2 regions of the Massilia sp. TSP1-1-2 genome follow, and region 1 is predicted to be linked to the other one. Evidence: predicted binding sites of a transcription regulator. Region 1 holds the regulator's gene; the other holds the start of a gene.

Region 1 (4,081 bases):
GGACAATTTGAATGCCAGCGATTGCGCCATGCCAGCGGCCGCGCCGCCGAAACACGACCATAGGATGACCTTGCCCGCAAACGCTTTCGGCAGACCCCGTTTCTCGAGCAGGCGAGCCAGTGAGCGCGCCGAATGCGTATACCCGGCGTCTTTTTGAATGCGGTCGCCATAATTTCCATGTCCCAAAATCAGCAAGTCGTGATGCAGATGGGCCAGACTAATTTCCGGTGATGAGACATCGCTCCCCACATTGCCTTGAGCCGAAGGCTGGCAATGCAGCGTCGCGGCCGCGCTGGCCCACCTTTGTGGGACGGACACGGGCGGACAGGCTAAACTGTCGGCTCCATTCCCAACGCTGCAAGGTTTGCCCATGTCGTTTGCTTCCCTCGGTCTGATCGACCCGCTCATGCGCACGCTCGATGCGCTGGGCTACACGAGCGCCACGCCGGTGCAGGCACAGGCGATCGGCCCGATCCTGGCCGGGCGCGACGTAATGGCCGCAGCCCAGACCGGGACCGGCAAGACCGCCGGTTTCGCCCTCCCGCTGCTGCAGCGCCTGACCATGGAAGGCGGCCAGGTGGGCAGCAACGCGGTGCGCGTGCTGGTGCTGGTGCCCACGCGCGAATTGGCCGAGCAAGTGCACGACAGTTTCAAGGAATATGGCGCCGGCCTGCCGCTGCGCACCCATGTCGCTTACGGCGGCGTGAGCATCAATCCGCAAATGATGAAGCTACGCAAAGGGCTCGACGTACTGGTGGCCACGCCCGGGCGCCTGCTCGACCTGTACCGCCAGAATGCGGTCAAGTTCGACCAGTTGCAAACCTTGGTGCTCGACGAGGCCGACCGCATGCTCGACCTGGGCTTTTCGCGCGAACTGAATGACATTTTTTCCGCCCTGCCCGCCAAGCGCCAGACCCTGTTGTTTTCGGCCACGTTTTCCGACGAGATCCGCGCGCTGGCCGGCAAGCTCTTGAACAACCCTTTGAGCATTGAAGTTAGCGCGCGCAACAGCACGGTGCAGCGGATTCGGCAGTGGGTGGTGCCGGTCGATAAAAAACGCAAGCCCGAGCTGTTCTTGCATTTGTTGCACAAGCTGCGCTGGGGCCAGGTGCTGGTGTTCGTCAAGACGCGCAAGGGTGTCGACCAACTGGTCGACACCCTGGCGGCAAATGGCGTGGCGGCCGACGCGATTCACGGCGACAAGGCGCAGCCGGCGCGCCTGCGGGCGCTGGAGCGTTTCAAGGCGGGCCAGTGCAAGATACTGGTGGCAACCGACGTCGCCGCGCGCGGGCTGGACATCGACGACTTGCCGCAAGTGGTCAATTTCGACTTACCCACCGTGGCCGAAGACTATATCCACCGCACCGGCCGCACCGGCCGCGCGGGCAATGCGGGCCAGGCGGTGTCGCTGGTATGCGCCGATGAGGTGGACTTGCTCGCCGCCATTGAAATGTTCACGCGGCAAACCCTGGAACGCATCGAAGAGCCCGGCTTTTCGCCCGAGCACCGGGTGCCGCTGACCGATACGGCAGGCCAGGTCGTCAAGAAGCCGAAGAAGGCGAAAAAGGCCAAGGTGACGGGCGATGTTTTGCACGTGGATGTCCGCTTTTTAAAAACCCGATAAGCTGCGATGAAGTATGATGCCTGAATGAATCAACCGAATCCCCCTGCAGCTGTATTAAATATCAACGTCTTGAAAGCAAGCTGCGCAGGATGCAGCATGCACCAATTATGCCTTCCCATGGGGCTCGACGAGGGCGAACTGAGTCGGCTGGACCAGATCATTGGCAAGCGCAGCCGCATTTTGCGCGACGAGCGCCTGTACCAAATGGATCAGCCTTTTCGCAGTTTGTACGCGATTCGCTTCGGCCATTTCAAGACTTACCAGGTCAATGCGGCCGGAGAACAACAGATTACGGGTTTTCAGATGGCCGGCGAATTGCTGGGGATGGACGCCATCAGCGGCGACCGCCACCATTGCGACGCAGTGGCGCTCGAGGATAGCGAAGTGTGCGAGATTCCGTTCACCCGCCTTGAAGACTTGTTCGGCCAGGTGCCGACGCTGCTGCGTCATTTTCACCGCATCATGAGCCAGGAAATCACGCGTGAACAAAACGTCATGCTATTGCTGGGCAATATGCGCGCCGAGCAGCGTTTTGCGGTGTTTCTGGTCAATTTGTCGTCGCGCTACGCGGCGCGCGGGTATTCGCCGACCAGCTTTCAGTTGCGCATGTCGCGTGAAGATATTGGCAATTATCTGGGCTTGACCATTGAAAGCATCAGTCGATTGCTGTCGCGCTTCAAAAAGCAGGGCTGGTTAAAGGTCGACAAGCGCGAAGTGACGCTGCTCGACCCGGTGATGCTCAAGGCGATGGCCGCCGGTACCGCGCAGTGCAGCCCGATGGCCTGAGTCAGGCTACCCGTAACAGTCCCCCCACATCGTCGTCGCGCACGCGACGGACCCATGGAACATTGGCTCAGTTGAACCGTTCCATTGCCGCCAATCGTCGCCCCCGCGTTCACGCGCCAGCCGTCGTTGGTCACTTGGGCCCCATGGGACCCAACGACTCAAAACGGCGCCTTTCCATCGTCCGGCACCACGATCAAATACCCCGTCAGCAAGCCGGCCAGCGTGCAAAACGTCCAGAAGAAGAAAAACCCGATGCTGTAGACCGCCATCGGCGCCAGCGACGACAGCGCTTCCGGCTCGACCCACGAGAAGAAAAAGCCTTCAGCGAGCGCCGCGGCCAGGAACGATGGCCACAGCACCGCCATCGCCAGGCGCTTCATGCCCTGCCTCATGGCGCAATGGCCGCATCGGCGTCGATCGTCATCGACTGCTGGGCCGGAAATTGCCATTCGGCAGCCAGGCGCCAGTCGCGCTTGCCCCCTTCCACATTCACCTGCCAGCGCGCCTGCTCCAGCGCCGGCAGCGGCGCCGAAAAACGCCCCTGCGCATCCGGATACACGGCGAGCAAAATGTCTTTTTCAGGCAACGTCGAATGCGCCAGTCCGATCCTGAACGGGGTCGTAACCGGCCGCCCAAAGCTGGTCAATTCGCCCTGCATCGCATGCGCGCCGGCGTTGTAGTGCAGCGCCACCGACAGGCGCTGGGCGCTGGCCACGCGGTCGCGCCGCAAGTCCTGGTTGATCGCCTTGCCCTGCTTGTAATAGTCGTCGACCACCATCGCGTCCTGGCGCGTATAGGCCAGGTAACCGGTGTAGCCGCCGGCCACCAGGACCACGGCCGGCCCGAGCATCAGCAGCCATGGCCAGCGCTGGGCATACCATGGCGGCGCCGTGCGCAGCCTGGGTTGGGAAGCAGTTTGCATGCGGTTCTCCTTCATTATCTCGGTACGATAAATACGGCTTTTTCGGTGACCTTGAGCGAGGGCTGGTCGATCGCGCTCAATTCGAACATGATCGCATGCGAGCCGCCCGTCAGGGCTGCCCGTTCGGTCTGCACCCGCACCGGCACGGCGCGCGTGCTGGCGCCGTCGAGCAGCACTTCTTCCTGGTCGGCCAGGCGCACCCCGGGCAGGCCGCTGACGACAATGTGGAAGCGATGCGCCGTTTCGCCGGTGTTCATCACCTGCAGACGGTACACGTTTTCAATCACGCCGTCGCCCACTTCGCGCCCCATCGAGCCGCGGTCGCGGATGACGTCAAGCTTGAGCGGGGTGCGCAGCGCAAGCGCGGTGCCAAAGCCGATGCCGATCAGGGCCAGCAGCGCGCTGTAAATGAGCACGCGTGGGCGCACGATGTGCGCCCCGATCTGGCGCGCCGACCAGCCCTTTTCCATGGCCTGGTCGGTCGAATAGCGAATCAGCCCGCGCGGCAGGTCGATCTTGTCCATCACGCCGTTGCAAGCGTCCACGCAGGCCGCGCAGCCGATGCATTCATACTGCAGGCCATTGCGAATGTCGATTCCGGTCGGGCACACCTGCACGCACAGGGTGCAGTCGATGCAGTCGCCCTTGGTGCGTTCGGCCGTTTGCACGCCGCGCGGCTCGCCCCGTTCCCGGTCGTAGGTAACGATCAGCGTGTCTTTGTCGAACATGGCGCTCTGGAAGCGCGCATA
Region 2 (4,081 bases), on a different contig from region 1:
TCTGCAAGAACCGCTTCAGGCCCGCGCCGTGCGCCTGGTGGTATTCGGGCGGGATGATGGTGGCGGCCAGGTCGATTCCCATCGCTTCGTCGGCGCTCCAGCCGAACATCAACTCGGCGGCGCGGTTCCAGTTGTTGACGATGCCGTTGCTGTCGATGCCGATAAAGGCGTCGTGCGACGCCTCCAGAATGGTGTGGTTGTGCTCTTCGCTGCGGCGCAGGCTCGCCGCCACGCTAATGCGCTGCGCGACTTCGCAGCCAAGTTCGGCCAGGCTCGTTTCCAGTTCGGCGGTGCGCGCCGCAACCCGGCTTTCCAGTTCGTCGTTGAGACGATGCAGCGCCAGTTCGCTGTGCTTCTTTTGCCCGATGTCTTCGATGACCGAAATAAAATAGTCGGGCGCGCCGTGCTCGTCGCGGCGCAGGGCGACGGTCAGGTTGATCCAGACAAAATGGCCCTGGCGGTGAATATAGCGTTTTTCGATCGAGTACCACTGGCGCGCGCCGGCCAAGGTTTCGTTGAGCAACTGCATATCGATGGGCAAGTCGTCGGGGTGAGTCAGGTCCTGAAACGTCAGTTGACGCAGGGCACCCTCGGGATAGCCGACGATCTCGCCGAACTTGCGATTCACGTGCAACAGGGCGCCGTCCAGCCCGACGTGGGCGATGCCCACTGCCGCCTGCTCGAACGTGGCCTGGAACTTGGCCTCGGACGCGAGCAGCGCCTTGCTGCGCAGCAGCGCGTATTCGGCGACGGCGGCCTTGGTGAATTCTTCTTGCACCAGCAGCGCGAAGTCGCGCAAGGCGGCAATCTGCGCGACGGTCAACTGGCGCGGCTTGCTGTCGATGATGCACAGCGTGCCGAGCGCGTGGCCGTCCACGCCAAAGACCGGCTGACCGGCGTAAAAGCGGATCAGCGGGGCGCCGGTGACCAGCACATTGTGCACAAAGCGCGGGTCGAGCTGCGCATCTTCCACCTCGATCAGCTCGCGTTTTTCGACGGCGTGCGCGCAAAACGCGTCGGAACGGGCCGTTTGCCTCTCGGCCAGCCCGTAGCGCGACTTGAACCATAGCCGATCTTCATCGATCAACGACACCAGGCAGATGGGCACGTCAAAAAACTGCGCGGCAAGCCGGGTGATGCGGTCGAACCGCTCTTCCGGCGGCGTGTCGAGCATGCCGGTCGCGTGCAGCGCTTCCAGGCGATCGCGTTCGACGTTTGGAGAAGGTGAGGACATGGCTTACCGCCTTGGCTGATGTAAGTTCGATTGTAGCCCCTATTGCCAACAAACAACGATACGTATTGTTTCACACGTGCGCTCGCGGCATCCCATCGCTTCATTTTCGGCCTTGCAATCATTGGCTTCGATCAATCTCGATCTTTGGCCGCCCCCTACAATCGGCAATGTGACACTTGACAAAACCTTGGCAGCGCCAAGGAAACGGGAGCGTAGAACATGACTGATACATTGCACCTGACGGGGAAACGCCTGCCCCCGGGAGATAAGCCGGTCCCAAGGCGGCGCCAGGCGGGCGTTGCGGCGATTGAGTTCGGCATTATCCTGCCCGTCCTCCTGCTACTGCTCGCGTTGCCGATTTTTATCTCTCGCGTACTGATGCATTACTCGGTAGCGCAAAAGGCGGCGCATGATGCCGCCTTGTACCTGGCGCGCGTGCCAGCCTACGAGGTTTGGAATCAACCGATGTTCGGCGCCAACGTGGCCATTGCCAAGGAAATTGCCACCATCGAATTAGCTGAGCTCAGGCCCGGGATGGACTCCCCCGTCTATGTCGGCGTGTCGTGTAACGGTTTCCCCTGCGGACCGCAACAGCCCAAGAATATCCGTGTCACCGTCCAGATGCTCATGTTTGACGAATTTTTCAGCGACAGTACGTGGCGCATCGTTGGCGATCAAGGGGTTTTGGTGACAGCGGAGATGAATGTTCCCTACGTTGGATCACCAACTACCCAGTAGGCGCAGTTGCATTCACGCAGTTGCATTCACGCAGTTGCGTTCACGCAGTTGCATTCACGCAGTTGCGTTCACGCAGTTGCGTTCAACAAGTTTGAAAAACCTTAAAACAACCCGCCGTCTCGGCCGAGCGTGCGGGTTGTTTTGCATTCCAGCGTGCCGTTGCGCCTAGTGCGCCATCCACAGCGGTATCGGGGACGTGAGCAAGGCGGTCCGGCTGGCCCCGCCAAGCAGGATCTCGCTGAAGCGGGAATGCCCGTAAGCGCCCATGACGATCAGGTCGGCGCCCTGGTCCGCCGCCAGCGACAGCAATGATTCGCCGGCGTCGCCGCCGGCCTGGGCGGCGGTGACGTCAACCCGGATGCCATGGCGCGCGAGATACAGGGCGATGTCGGCACCGGGCGTGTCGCCGTGCTGGTCGCCTCCTTCTGAGTTCAACACCACCAAATTCACCGCTTGCGCGCGCTGCAGCATGGGAATGGCGCTGGTGATCGCGCGCACCGCATTGCTGCTGCCGTTCCATGCCACCGTGATGCGCGTGCCCACCTCGCCAATGGCGCCCTTGGCCGGCACGACCAGCACCGGCCGCGCGCAGTTGAGCACCACGTACTCCGGGAAATCCGTGCGCAGGCGGGGCGTGAATTCATCGTAGGCCGACTGGCTGATGACGACCAGGTCGCAATAGCGCGCATGCGTGCTGATGCCTGCGCCCGCCTCGTCGTCAATGCGGCGCCGTTCGAAGGAGTTCACGCCAGCCCGGCTGGCGCGCTGGTCGAACAGGTCGAGGACGCGGTCGGCTTCGGCATGCAGTTCGGCGATCGGAAACGCAATGGCAGGCGTGCCAGGATCGAGCCCGGTTTGTGGAAACAGATAGGAAGCCAGGCCCGTGACGGCGCCCCCCACCAAGTGCGCGTCGTGCAGCGCGGCCAGGCGCGCGGCGATATCGGTACGCACGGCCGAACGGGGCGATTGGTCGACATGAACCAGAATAGTCTTGTACATTGCAAGCACCTCACTGAGTTTTGATCACAGCAAAATGTACAGCTTTTGTTACAAAAGCATCCATGATGTGCATCAAATTCGCCGACCATGCTGACCAGAATCGGGTCTGGCCCGGCCGATGCAAAGACCAATGGCAGTCGGGCGCGACTTTTCTGCGAGAATACGCCTGTGCAAACGGTGCCGTTCGGGGAAGCTAGTGAAGATATTGATCATCGAGGATGAACCGAAGACCGCCATGTTCGTCAAGCGCGGCTTCATGGAGGAAGGTTACGTGGTCGACGTCGCCGTCGATGGCGTGGAAGGCCTCGACCTGGCCCTGGGCGGCGCTTACGACATCATCGTCCTCGACGTGATGCTGCCGGGGCAAGACGGCTGGGCGGTATTGGCGCATATCAAGCATCGCAAGCCGCGCCAACCGGTCATCCTGCTCAGCGCGCTGGATGCGGTCGCCAATCGGGTCAAGGGCCTGGACCTGGGCGCCGACGATTACCTGATCAAGCCGTTTGCCTTTTCCGAACTGCACGCCCGGGTACGCAATGCCGCGCGCCGCGGTCCGGCGCGCCAGGCCGACATGCTGTGCCTGGACGATTTGGACATGGACCTGGTCCGGCACAAGGCGACCCGCGCTGGCCAGCTGCTGGACCTGGCGCCGCAGGAATACCGCTTGCTCGAATACCTGCTGCGCCATGCCGGCGAGGTGTTGACGCGGACCCGGCTGGCCGAACAGATCTGGGACATCAGTTTTGACGGCGACAGCAATGTCGTCGATGTGGCCGTGCGCCGCTTGCGCAGGAAGGTCGACGACCCCAGCGAGCGCAAACTGATTCACACATTGCGGGGAGTCGGCTATGTCCTCGAGGCCAGGCCTTGACGGCGCCGGCCGGCGCGGCTCGATCGCCTTTCGGCTGACGCTCTGGTATGCCGTGCTCAGCTTGCTGCTGGTGGCGGCGGCCGGCACCATGTTGTATCTGGTGCTGGCCGACTGCCTGCGGCGCGACGACGACCAGTGGCTCACGGGCCAGATCGCCGACATCAGCCGTTTGTTGACGCTGCACCCGAGCAACGCGGCGGGGCTGCATCGCGACACGGTGATGCTGCCCGGCTCGTCCA

The links. Region 1 encodes FNR, which switches genes on or off when oxygen is low (the NO sensors DNR and NnrR bind a similar motif). Its sites were predicted from a motif close to TTGATNNNNATCAA; they were not measured.
Region 2: the regulator FNR is predicted to act here: its motif matches at 3,034-3,047, upstream of ACP7BV_RS25560 (universal stress protein).

Annotation. Positions count from the first base shown of each region.
Region 1 covers NZ_JAFCTU010000021.1:77,679-81,759, reverse strand. The annotation lists gene ACP7BV_RS17930 (hypothetical protein) at 1-318, opposite strand, end outside; gene ACP7BV_RS17925 (DEAD/DEAH box helicase) at 371-1,624, shown strand; gene fnr (fumarate/nitrate reduction transcriptional regulator Fnr) at 1,649-2,410, shown strand; gene ACP7BV_RS17915 (hypothetical protein) at 2,569-2,790, opposite strand; gene ACP7BV_RS17910 (FixH family protein) at 2,799-3,332, opposite strand; gene ccoG (cytochrome c oxidase accessory protein CcoG) at 3,347-4,081, opposite strand, start outside.
Region 2 covers NZ_JAFCTU010000051.1:20,323-24,403, reverse strand. The annotation lists gene ACP7BV_RS25570 (PAS domain S-box protein) at 1-1,234, opposite strand, end outside; gene ACP7BV_RS25565 (TadE/TadG family type IV pilus assembly protein) at 1,454-1,972, shown strand; gene ACP7BV_RS25560 (universal stress protein) at 2,138-2,971, opposite strand; gene ACP7BV_RS25555 (heavy metal response regulator transcription factor) at 3,168-3,842, shown strand; gene ACP7BV_RS25550 (heavy metal sensor histidine kinase) at 3,820-4,081, shown strand, end outside.